4 regions of the Methylophilus sp. Leaf414 genome follow, and region 1 is predicted to be linked to each of the others. Evidence: predicted binding sites of a transcription regulator. Region 1 holds the regulator's gene; each other region holds the start of a gene.
The links. Region 1 encodes sigma-54, which starts transcription at its own class of promoters, with help from an activator protein. Its sites were predicted from a motif close to TGGCACNNTTCCTGCT; they were not measured.
Positions count from the first base shown of each region.

Region 2: the regulator sigma-54 is predicted to act here: its motif matches at 2,049-2,064, upstream of ASG24_RS03995 (SfnB family sulfur acquisition oxidoreductase).
Region 3: the regulator sigma-54 is predicted to act here: its motif matches at 1,913-1,928, upstream of ASG24_RS05705 (TorF family putative porin).
Region 4: the regulator sigma-54 is predicted to act here: its motif matches at 1,839-1,854, upstream of ASG24_RS05885 (DUF2126 domain-containing protein).

Region 1 is NZ_LMQQ01000005.1:69,488-72,640, forward strand. Features, by position in the region: gene tyrS (tyrosine--tRNA ligase) at 1-248, shown strand, start outside; gene ASG24_RS12910 (RNA polymerase factor sigma-54) at 313-1,860, opposite strand; gene lptB (LPS export ABC transporter ATP-binding protein) at 1,867-2,613, opposite strand; gene lptA (lipopolysaccharide transport periplasmic protein LptA) at 2,625-3,153, opposite strand, start outside.
Region 2 is NZ_LMQQ01000001.1:810,281-813,433, reverse strand. Features, by position in the region: gene ribB (3,4-dihydroxy-2-butanone-4-phosphate synthase) at 1-610, shown strand, start outside; gene ASG24_RS03995 (SfnB family sulfur acquisition oxidoreductase) at 709-1,962, opposite strand; gene msuE (FMN reductase) at 2,417-2,989, shown strand; gene sfnG (dimethylsulfone monooxygenase SfnG) at 3,049-3,153, shown strand, end outside.
Region 3 is NZ_LMQQ01000002.1:276,184-279,336, reverse strand. Features, by position in the region: gene ASG24_RS05715 (ammonium transporter) at 1-440, opposite strand, end outside; gene glnK (P-II family nitrogen regulator) at 456-794, opposite strand; gene ASG24_RS05705 (TorF family putative porin) at 871-1,842, opposite strand; gene ASG24_RS05700 (accessory factor UbiK family protein) at 2,097-2,345, shown strand; gene ASG24_RS05695 (YifB family Mg chelatase-like AAA ATPase) at 2,391-3,153, shown strand, end outside.
Region 4 is NZ_LMQQ01000002.1:314,039-317,191, forward strand. Features, by position in the region: gene ASG24_RS05870 (valine--tRNA ligase) at 1-186, opposite strand, end outside; gene ASG24_RS05875 (NfeD family protein) at 363-803, shown strand; gene ASG24_RS05880 (SPFH domain-containing protein) at 884-1,723, shown strand; gene ASG24_RS05885 (DUF2126 domain-containing protein) at 1,894-3,153, shown strand, end outside.

The DNA.
Region 1 (3,153 bases):
CCAAAGGTGGCATCCCTGATGATGTGCCGGAAGTGGAAGTGGCCATTGAAGGCGAGAGTATTGGTATCAGCCAGTTACTGAAACTGGCTGGCCTGGTAGAAAGCACCAGTGAAGCGATGCGTGCCATTCAGCAAGGTGGAGTGAAACTGGATAGCGTAAAAGTGGAAGACAAAAATCAGCAATTGGAAAAAGGCGTGGTGGTGGCCCAAGTTGGCAAACGCAAGTTCGCCAAAATAACCATTAAGTAATTAACTGCTTGAAAGTAAAAGGCCGCTTTTTAGCGGCTTTTTTCTGGAATATAGAGATTACGCTTTAAAGTGACTTACGCAAATTGGCGGGTGGAATGCTCAATGATTCACGATATTTGGCAATGGTCCGGCGCGCTACCACAATGCCCTGTTGTGCCAGGGTGTCGGTAATCTGATTATCTGACAATGGTTTTTTGACGTTTTCTTCTGCGACCATCTGTTTGATCAGTGCTCGGATCGCCGTCGCCGAGCAGGAACCACCAGCATCTGTCGCAACTGAGCTGCCAAAGAAGTATTTAAGTTCATAAACGCCGCGTGGTGTGAGCATATACTTATGCGTAGTTACCCTGGAAATGGTGCTTTCGTGCAATTCGAGTTCTTCGGCAATCTCACGTAATACCAGCGGGCGCATGGCAATGTCACCGTGCTCAAAAAAGTTGCGCTGCCTATCCACAATTGCTTGCGATACGCGCAATATGGTCGAGAATCGTTGCTGGATATTCTTGATCATCCATTTGGCTTCTTGCATCTGGCTTTGCAGATACTGGCCGGAACTCTCACGATTACGTTTAAGAATATCGGCATACATCTGGTTGATGCGCAATTTAGGGATCACGCCATCATTCAGGGTAGCTACCCAAATACCTTTAATCTTTTTGACCACCACATCATGCTGGATAAAATGATCGTGGCTGAAATTGGAAAATTCGCTACCCGGCCTCGGGTTTTGCTGGCGGATTAGCTGTTGCGCGCCTTTGAGTGAGGTTTCATCGCAACTCAATTGTTTGCGCAGCTTCACAAAATCTTTATTGGCAAGCAGTGCCAGATGATCTTTGACCAGTGCAATGGCGGTTTTCAGGTAGGGCGTATCCCCAGGCAAGGCATTAAGTTGCAATAACAGGCATTCACGCAAATCGCGTGCACCTATGCCGATGGGATCAAGATTCTGGATCAGCTTGAGTGCGGTCTCCAGCTCGAGCAAATCTACCTCAAGTTCAAGCGGCAGGTTTTCAACGACTTCCTGCAGATCCTGTTCGAGATAGCCGTCATCATTAATGCTGTCGAGCAGCAGTTTAACCAGGCTCATATCACGGTGCGATAAATGCGCCAGCTGAATCTGGTCTATGAGGTGCTCACGCAAGCTGATGCTGCTGGCATCCTGGCGGGAGAAATCGCCGTCTTCATCGTCATTATTGTTGCGGCCTGCCTCGTCCCAATTGCTGGTACTGCCAAATTCGCCATAATCATCTTCAAATTCCGGCGGTGTGAATTCTTCATTAAGGTTGGGTAATTCGCCTTCGTTACCGCTAAGGTCATCCCGTAATTCTTCACGCAAAGTATCGGCTGGCGAAGAAATATCCTGTTGAATGGCAACGTCAAATGAACTGGCATCTTCCACTTCAGCCTGAGCCTGCAACGGTGCTTCGGGCGTGTTATCTTCAAACTCGCCTTCTTCATTGTCAGCCATTTCCAGTAAAGGATTTTCCTGCAAGATGGCTTCCAGCTCCTGGTTAAGTTCCAGCGTCGACAATTGCAACAGACGGATAGACTGCTGCAACTGCGGCGTCAGAGCCAGGTTTTGCGACATGCGTAATTGCAGGTTTTGCTTCATAACAAATTACAGCCTAAAGTTTTTGCCCAGATATACTTCACGTACACCTTCGTTCTGGATGATTTCATCCGGCGTACCCGCGGCAAAGATGGCGCCTTCATTCACGATATAAGCGCGGTCGCATATATCCAGCGTTTCACGCACGTTATGATCTGTGATTAAAATGCCTATATTCTGGCTGCTGAGGTAACGGATAATTTTCTGGATCTCGATCACCGCAATCGGGTCAATCCCGGCAAATGGCTCATCCAGCAGAATAAACTTCGGGTCAGTTGCCAGGCAACGCGCGATTTCAACCCGGCGGCGCTCACCCCCTGACAAACTGACAGCCTGGCTATTGCGGATATGCTGGATATGTAGCTGATCCAGCAATGATTCCAGTTTGGCTTCACGCTGTTCAGCGGTATAAGGACGGGTTTCCAGTATCGAAAGAATATTATCGGTCACAGACATCTTGCGAAAAATGGAGGCTTCCTGCGGCAGGTAGGCCAGACCCATACGCGCACGCTCATGCATGGGGGCGTGGCTAACATCGGTACCATCCAGGGTGATACGGCCGTCATCCAATGCCACCAGGCCAACAATCATATAGAAGCTAGTGGTTTTGCCTGCACCATTCGGACCCAGTAATCCGATCACTTCACCACTGTGCAAATCAAGCGTGGTGTTTCTGACGACGGTACGGCCCTGATAGGTTTTTTTTAAATGGCTGACGCACAAATGGCTGTTGTCTGGAGAAACGGTTGTTTGCATATTGCCAGTCTTTACTGTGATTCTTTCTTGGATCCGTTTTCAGGTGCATCGGGTACCGGTTCAGTCCTTAACTGCAACGAGCGATTCATCCGCAACCCTTGTTGGGTATTAGATTTGTTATCTAACACTGGTGGGGTTGTTTTGTTTTTTGGCTGTATGGTAGCTTTCACGCGGCTGTTGGCGGTGCCATTCGGGTTTGCTTTAGTGCCACCGATCACTTCTGCATATTCGGCATTGGCGTCATAACTGATGTAATCACCCGTCACTACGTCTTCGCCACGTTTGACCCAGGCATTGGTATACAGTTGCACTTTATCCATGCGGGCATTGTATTCAATGCGCTGACCACTGCCTTGCATCCACTCATTTTTGCCGGTGCGTTTCTGTTTAAATGTGGTTGGCGTGCTAGGAGTGCCGGTACAAGTGCTATGCTGGAAGCCATCCTGGTCTTCACGTACTATCATCTTGTCGGCCTTGATTTGCAAAGTACCCTGGTTCAGGATCACATTACCGGTATAGACGCTGATTTTTTTCGCATCG
Region 2 (3,153 bases), on a different contig from region 1:
TGAAGGTGATTTAATCATCGCTGCGGAGAAGATCACGACTGAACAAATGGCGTTTTTGGTAAGGCATAGCAGTGGCCTGGTGTGCGTCGCCCTTGGTGAAGAGCGACTGAATGCGCTGGCACTGCCACAGATGGTGGCTCAAAATGCAGACCCGTTCAGGACTGCTTTTACGGTCAGTGTGGATTATAAATACGGCACCACCAGCGGCATTTCTGCTGCGGACAGAGCCTTAACGTTAAGGGCATTGGCCAACACTAACAGCCAGGCAAACGAGTTTCATAGGCCTGGCCATATATTCCCGTTACGGGCGCGGTTAGGTGGTGTGCTTGAACGCCCGGGGCATACCGAAGCCGCTTATGATTTAGCACGGATGGCAGGCCTCAGCCCTGTCGGTGTGTTGTGCGAAATCGTCAATGACGATGGCAGCATGGCAAGGCGACCGGACCTGCTGTTATTCGCTAAAAAGCATGGTTTGAAAATCATCACCATTGCTGAACTGATTACGTACCGTGAGCAGGACCTGGAGCAAACTTTCCCTTATCAAAGCGAACGTCCGGCGCCTAGCCGTTTGCAGAATAAACTGCTGGATTCCGCAATCAGCTATATTTAAAAATGCCTGGCGGTAACTGAAAAAACGCTGTGCTTTTCAGGTAGCTATATAAAATAAAGCCCTCAATCGAGGGCTTTATTTTTAGCTGAATTCTTGAATCAAATCCATGGATGGCGCGGTGGCTTCACCTTGTTCAGGCTGTAATTGCCCACTGCATGGTATTTCCAGCGTACCGGGTCATGCAGTGTATGCGTACGTGCGTTGCGCCAGTGCCTGTCCAGGTTGTACTCACCGAGTGTGGAGCGCGTGCCAGCCAGTTCAAACAGCTTGCTACCTGCCAGCAAAGCGGTTTCAGTACTCAGCACCTTGGCTTCAGCCACTGCAATCGAAGCTTCCGCGACAGTTTCTTCATTCGGGTTGCGTTGCGCTTCATCGATGTATTCACCTGCACGGGCCAATAATGCGTCCGTAGCATGGATACGGATTTGCAGGTCGCCGATATCCTTGATCGTGTGCGGATCTTCATAACCATGTTCCAGCTCGGTATCTATCCATGGACGGGTGTAATTGCGCACGAAATGCAGTGTGTCCTTAAATGCTGCACGTGCAATGCCTGTATCTACCGCTGCCTGGATGATTTGTGCCACCGGACCCATGGCCGTAGGACGGTCAAACGCCAGGTGATGCGGCACTACATGTTCGCTAGGCACAAAAATATTGTCCAGGATGGTGGTGCCGCTCGCAGTAGTGCGCTGGCCGAAACTGGACCAGTCATCAATAATGGTCAGGCCTTCAGCGCCAGCCGGGACGAACGCCACCACGGTATTGTCGTTTTCGTCTTTGGCCACCACTGGCACCCAATCCGCCAGCAACGCGCCTGAGGAATAGAATTTTTTGCCATTCAGGAAGTAGCCGCTGTTGGCGGGTGTCAGCCTGGTTTTCACATCATTGACGCTTTTGGTGCCGACTTCAGAAAAGGCATTGCCAAAGCGTACGCCTTGCAGCACCAGGTCAAAAAAGTAGCGCTTCTGGAAATCCGTGCCATCCAGGCGCAAACCTTCCACCATATACAAATGGTTTTGCGGGATCTGGCCTATGCTGGGGTCAGCCTCTGCCACTATTGCAATCACTTCTGCCAGGGTTTTATTAGAAACTCCTGCGCCGCCATATTCCTTAGGCACGGTAATGCCCCACAAGCCGCTGCTGGAGAATAAATCCAGCTCTTTGCGCGGCAAGCGTCTTTCCTTGTCGCGGATGGAAGCCTCTTTGGCGATTTCAGTGGCTACCTGATGTGCAACCGCGATGGCTTCGGCATCACTTTTAATAATATGGGCGGCATCCCTGCCGCGATGTTCGTGCGCCTGGTTCAGGCTCTCTGGCAAATGCGCAAGGTTGCTTGCATGTGCAGTCATATTTGAATCCTTCTAACTAAAAATAAGGGAGATTTAAAAGCGCAGTCATTTAGTTCTTAAATAGCGCTGCGCGTCGGTGTAGCTATTGCATTTAGCATGCCAATAGATAAGTAATTGAATTTAAATGTTTTATTTAATTTCGTGATGACGTTGAGCGCTTTAGAAACAGCTTTCTGCTGAATGGGTGCTGATTAATCAGCACCTAATAGCTAGTTTTTAGCTGGTAAAGCGTGAGTCAGGTGCTGTATTTCTGTTTTAGCTGCTGCTATATCAGCAGTGCATCAGCATATATAGCTAAATTTCAACATGGTTAAATGGCGCTTAATTTTCATAAGTCATTGAAATATATAAAAAAAATACTCTTGGCATGGTTGCTGCTATATCTACAGGGAGCTGGCTCACCGATATTGAACACATCAAATTGGCGCCGGCAACCAAAGTTTAGGAGCCACACATGAGTCGTCCATTAAGAGTTACTGCTGTATCAGGCAGCTATAAATTACCTTCACGCACTGCCGCCCTCGTAGAAGCCTTGACCCAGCAGCTGGGCCAGCATATTCCGATTGAACTGCATTCTATTGAGTTGAGCGAAATCGGCAGCAGCCTGGTGTCTTCATTTGACCCTAAACAGCTGCCTGCGAAAGTGCAGAAAGATATTGAAGCGATTGAAACCGCTGATCTGCTGATTGTGGCAACGCCGGTTTACCGCGCGTCTTACACTGGTTTGTTCAAACACCTGTTTGACCTGGTCAATTACGAAGCATTGATTGATGTGCCGGTATTGCTGGCAGCGACCGGCGGCAGTGAGCGCCATGCCCTGATTATCGACCATGAGCTGAGGCCGCTATTCAGCTTTTTCCAGGCATTGACCTTGCCTATTGGCGTATACGCCACCGAGGGCGACTTTGAAAACTACAAAGTGAAAAGTGAAACCGTGAAAGCCCGTATCGAGCTGGCGATAGAGCGGGCATTGCCATTATTAACACATCGTGAACTTGTGAAGGCTGCCAGCCTGCAAGCGGTTTGACGCAGGCCAGTATTTAGAGAAAACCAGTATTAGAGTAAAACAGATTTGGAGATTGGGTGATGAGTACAGAAAACATTAAATTTGCATATTGGGTACCTAACGTCAGTGGTGGCCTGGTGGTCAGTAATATCGAACAGCGCACCAGCTGGGATATCGATTACAAC
Region 3 (3,153 bases), on a different contig from region 1:
GTGATACCAGACAAAAATGCCTTGCTCAAGCCGCCGACAATCATATTGCCCTCAGTGAATGTCAGGCTGTAGCCATAAGCCGCCCACAACACAGAGATCAGCGAGAACACCACAAAAACCTGCATCAATACTGACAACATGTTTTTCTGGCGTACCAAACCACCATAGAACAGTGCCAGGCCAGGAATCGTCATCAGGATCACCAGCACAGTCGCGATAATCATGAATGCGGTATTACCGACATCCAGTGTCGCAGGTGCAGCGGCGGCCTCAGCGGGTGCGGCTTCTGCTGCTGGCGCTTCGGCTGCAGGTGCAGCATCAGGCGTCACTGTTTCCGTCACCGTAACAGTTTCTGTCACGGTTTCTTCAGCATAGGTGACTGGAGTTGCTGCCAAACCCATCAGGGCGACCAGCGATAATACAGAAAGAATTTTCTTCATAGCTGAAGCCCTCTCCTATAACGCATCCGGACCGGTTTCACCGGTGCGGATACGATAAACTTGTTCCAAATCGAAGACAAATACTTTGCCATCGCCAATCTTGCCAGTCGCCGCCGCTTTCTCGATGGCATCCACCACCTGGTCCAGCATATCGTCTTTAATGGCTACTTCGAGTTTTACTTTTGGTAAAAAGTCTACGACATATTCAGCGCCACGATACAACTCGGTATGCCCCTTTTGGCGTCCAAACCCCTTTACTTCAGTGACGGTGATGCCTTGTACCCCGATGTTGGACAAAGCTTCACGCACTTCATCAAGCTTGAACGGCTTGATTATTGCGGACACAAATTTCATTTGCTTCTCCTGTTGTTAACTCTGGCAGGCACCGTGCCCGCCAGATGTGTTTACAGCACTTATGTTTTTACAACACTTAGAACGTACGCGTCAGAGTAAATACCAAACGACCTTCGTTCAAATCTTTACTTTGGGCACGAGTTGCATCGCCTTTGCCGTTAAAACTTGTACCGCCGTAGCCATTCTCACCCCAGTATTGCTTGTTGCTGGCGCCTACGTAGTAGATACCACCGTTCCAGCCTTCAGAGGCACCGATTTTAAACGCTTTGCTCAACCCGATTTTGTAGTCAGTGTAATCAGGGCTGGAAGCACCTGAAAAGCTTGTACTTGGACCGTTAATACCACCATCACTTGTAAACGTAGTATCCAGTTTACCATTGACATTCAATTGGCCCACGTGACCCACCAGTGTCAGGTCCCACCATGGCAATGGATAGTTTGCGTTCACTTCAAAATAAGTACTGCCTTTTGTACTACCATCCCAGCCGGTTGCGCGCTCAGCACCAAACCAGTCAGTCAATGTTACAGAAAGCTTGGTACTTAACCAGCCATACGCCAGGCCAAAGTTGACTTCAGCAGTGTCCCAGCGGCCACCACGTGGTGTCAATACAGTGTTTGCACCATCTGGTCCAAGGGCAGCAGAGCTTCTGTATTTTTTCCATGAACCACCTGGATACAGGTAACCGATCAAACCAACGCTGTAGCCCAAACCTTCAACGCCAGGTACGGACCCATTATAACCACCGTAGACATCAATTTCAGCCGTGGCATCAGGGAAAGTGTTTGGTGTGACGTTAGAACCCCATGCGCCGACGTAAAAGCCGCTGTCATGCGTAATATCCAGGCCACCTTGTACAGAAGGTTTGTGCCAGTTTTGTGAAATACCACGTGCGTAGTAATCAGACACGAAGCCAATGTTGGCTGTCGCTGCCCAAGGAGATTTTGCTTCTACAGCCGCGGGCGCTTTTTCTTCAGCTTCAGCTGCATAAGAAACTTGTGCGAGTGACAAGGTGCCTAATACTGCTGTAAGTAAAATAGATTGACGCATTTATGAGTCCTCTCTCTATAAAGTCTTGATCGAATTGTTGTAAACGAGAATGAAACAACATTGACCACTAAGCAAGGCATGTGCCAATCAACATAATTGTTTAAAATCATATATTTAAGTTATTATTTAAAATTTTAATTTCTTATACTTTCATAACCATTTGATTTTTATAGTTTTTATATAAAAATTAGGCGTTAAATTTAGATTTTCTGTTGCTTTACATGCTAGAATTCCAGAAAAAGGAGCAATAAATTATGCTATTTTCAAATGAGAAAATCAGAGAATTATCTTTTAAAATCAAACAATTAATTGATTCAAGCCCAATTTCAGAGCTTGAATCAAATATTCATGCACTAATTCAGGGCATGCTCACCAAAATGGAACTTGTTTCCCGTGAAGAATTCGATATCCAGTCGGCTTTACTCGCCCGTACCCAGCAACAATTACGAGTACTGGAAGAAAAAATCAGCACCTTGGAACAAGCTCAAACCTCAGAAAAGTAAAAAATAATTTACAATTGTTAGCATTCCGTTAAGCAGGAGTGCAGCATGAGTCTGGCAGTGTTATATAGTCGCGCTTTAAGCGGGATGGAAGCACCAGAAGTGGTCGTAGAAGTACATTTAGCTAATGGCTTGCCCAGCTTTACCATAGTTGGATTACCGGAAACCGAGGTCAAAGAGAGCAAGGATCGGGTTCGCGCCGCTATCCAGACCGCGCAATTCGAATTTCCGGCCAGAAGGATAACCGTCAACCTGGCCCCTGCAGATTTACCTAAAGAAGGTGGTCGCTACGACTTGCCTATCGCTCTAGGCATTCTGGCCGCCTCCGGCCAGCTTCCCAAAAAGCATTTAGGCAATTATGTGATTGCCGGCGAGCTGGCCCTTACGGGTGCATTGCGTCCGATTCGCGGCGCACTCGCCATGACTTATCAATTACAACAGGATACCGAAAATATGCGGGCGGCGATTCTGCCCCAAGAGAGTGCATACGAGGCCAGTTTGGTCGAAGGCTCAACGATTTATGCCGCCGACAGCCTGCTGGCCGTTTGTGCGCACTTGTCTGAAAAACAGGCGTTGTCACAGCAACCCGCCATGGCTCATAGCGAAACACCCATATTGGCGGACTACCGGGAAGTGAAAGGGCAGCTGCGCGCCAAGCGTGCGCTTGAGCTCGCCGCTGCCGGACAACATAGTCTGTTGATGAGCGGCCCGCCCGGTACCGGAAAAAGCATGCTGGCGCACCGGTTTATGAGCATCTTGCCGGCGATGTCTACACAGGAAGCGCTGGAGAGCGCGGCCATCTTGTCGCTCA
Region 4 (3,153 bases), on a different contig from region 1:
CAGGGTGCCGGTGACGTTAGGCGGCGGTAACAGGATGCAGAAATTATCTTTGACTTCGGGGTTCATGCCAGCGGCATAAAAGCCTTTGCTTTCCCAGAAGGCATACCATTGACTTTCAATGGTTTTCGGGTCAAAGGATTTGGCGAGTTCGCGTGCGGGATTGGAATTTTGTGTAGGGGTATTCATGCGCCTGATTTTACCATAGGCCGCTCTTCGCTTTGATGCCTGAGCTCGCCTTTGTAGCAGATTCTGCAGGCGAATCTTCATCAATCATTCAGCGGGCGTCATATCTGCAATCAGCAGAGAATGCTACTATGTAAAATTAATCTTCAACATGGGTGGATTCGGTGGGAGTATTTGGCATGGATATCATGTGGGTTTGGTTTGGTCTGGGCCTGATTTTACTGTGTCTGGAAATGCTATCCGGCACTTTGTATCTGCTTTGGCCCGGGATGGCGGCGTTGGTGATGGGATTGGTTTCCTGGTCATTGCCAGCTTTCAGTACGGCATGGCAAATAGTGGTGTATGCCATTTTTTCCGTATTAGCAGTGCTTATCTGGCGCAAACGTGAAAAAAGCAATCCAACGCCGCGTGTAGGGCAAGCGCAAGGAGAGGAAATTGGTCGCCAGGGTGTGATTATTGCGACAGTGAGTCCGGCGCAGCCAGGCAAAATTCGTTTTAGCCAGGGCGTGATGGGTAGCAAGGAGTGGACAGCGGTTGCTGATATGGAGATTGCCATCGATCAACCTGCCAGCGTCATCGCGGTGGAAGGCAACAGCTTACGTGTTGCACCGCTGGCTTAAAACTTCTACGCTAATTAATCGATCATTCATCGGGATGCGCAATTCAGCAGCCCATCATTATATTAAACAGAGGAGTTCACATGGAAATCAGCATTATCTTATTGATACTGGCAATCATCGCCATTGTTAAGGGCGTGCGCATCGTCCCGCAGGGCGAAGAGTGGGTGGTTGAGCGCCTGGGTAAGTTTGCCGGCATCATCAGCCCGGGATTGCATGTGATCAACCCGATTTTAAGCAGGGTCAGTTATAAAGTCACGACCAAAGACATCATTCTGGATATTCCTCAGCAGGAAGTGATTACCCGGGATAATGCGGTCATCCTTGCCAATGCAGTGGCATTTATGAAGGTGTCCAATATCGAACGCGCTGTCTATGGTATTGAAAACTTCAGGGAAGCCATGCGTAATATGGTGCAGACAAATCTGCGATCAATTATCGGTGGCATGGATTTGAATCACGCGCTGACTTCGCGTGACCGCATTAAAGCCGAATTGAAACAAGCCATTGCTGACGAAGCACTTGATTGGGGCTTAACAGTAAAAAGTGTGGAAATTCAGGATATCAAGCCATCAGCAAACATGCAGGATGCCATGGAGCGCCAGGCTGCGGCAGAGCGTGAGCGTGTAGCGGTTGTGACTGAAGCGGAAGGTGCCAAGCAATCACTGATTTTAAATGCTGAAGCGCGTCTGGAAGGTGCACGTAAAGATGCCGAGGCGCAACTAGTAGCAGCTAATGCCTCTGCCGAGGCGATTAAACTCATTGCGCAGGCCGTGAAAGAAAATGACACATCAGCGACTTTCTTGCTGGGCGACCGGTATATTCAATCGCTGCAAAAACTCGCTGAATCGCATAATAGCAAGCTGGTGCTAATACCGGGTGATGTGGTCGGTGCCGTTAAAAATCTGATAGGCGGAAAGTAAGCCTGGCATGTGACTGATTGTCCATGATTTGAGATGGCCAATCAGTCACTGTAAAAACGTTTTCCTGAGTTTATTATCTTGTGATACAGCTACACATGCGTTAAACCTGAGCAGCTGGCATATTTCATGCATCTCACTGCTTAAAACAATCATTCCCAAGAGGGGTCGCAGTGGCAATTCGCGTGGCGTTACATCACCGCACCAGCTATACCTTTGACCGCCTGGTCAATCTTTCTCCTCACGAAGTCCGCCTGAAGCCAGCCGCGCATGCGCGTACCCCGGTGCTGGCTTATTCGCTGACAGTCACGCCCGAGAAGCATTTTATCAACTGGCAGCAAGACCCATACGGTAACTATATTGCACGCTGCGTATTCCCTGAAATGGTGCGCGAACTCGACTTTACGGTCGATTTGGTGGCGGATATGACGGTCATCAACCCGTTTGATTTTTTTGTTGAAAAATATGCCGAGCAATATCCATTTAATTACACCGAACAGCAGGCGTTTGAACTGACAGCGTATTTGCAGCCCGATAACGTTGGTTCTCTACTGCAAAGCTGGATAGAAAAAATACGCAGCCAGGTCATCAAGCCGGGTATGGGCATCGTCGATTTCCTGATGAGTGTGAACCAGTGCCTGCAAGGCGATATCGGTTATACGGTACGTCTGGAACCCGGTATCCAAACGCCGGAAGAAACTCTGCAAAAGTTGACAGGATCTTGCCGGGATACTGCCTGGTTGCTGGTGCAGATTATGCGGCATCTGGGCCTGGCCGCCCGATTTGTGTCCGGCTACCTGATCCAGCTTAAAGCCGATGTTGAGGCGCTGGATGGCCCAAGTGGCACCGACCAGGACTTTACTGACCTCCATGCGTGGACCGAGGTATTTATTCCCGGCGCCGGCTGGGTCGGGCTGGACCCCACCTCCGGCCTGATGGCGGGAGAAGGGCATATTCCACTAGCGTGTACCGCTTTACCTTCATCCGCCGCGCCGGTGGTGGGGTTCACCGATATGGCGGAAGTCACTTTCAAACATGAAATGACGGTGACACGCATCCACGAAGACCCGCGCGTGACCAAGCCTTACACTGAAAAAGACTGGCAGGCCATCGTCGGGCTGGGCGACCAGGTTGATGAGCAACTGATGGCCATGGATGTACGCCTCACACATGGTGGCGAGCCGACCTTTGTTTCTATTGATGATATGGATGGCGCACAATGGAATACATTGGCGCTCGGTGACCATAAACGCACTTTGGCGGGTGAGCTGGCGTTGCGCCTGAAATCGCATGTGGCGCCCAAAGGGTTCCTGCATTATGGCCAGGGCAAATGGTATCCGGGTGAGGCTCTACCACGTTGGGCGATTAATATTTACTGGCGTCCCGATGGCAAACCTGCCTGGCACGATGCCAGCCTGTTTTTCGCCGAAGGC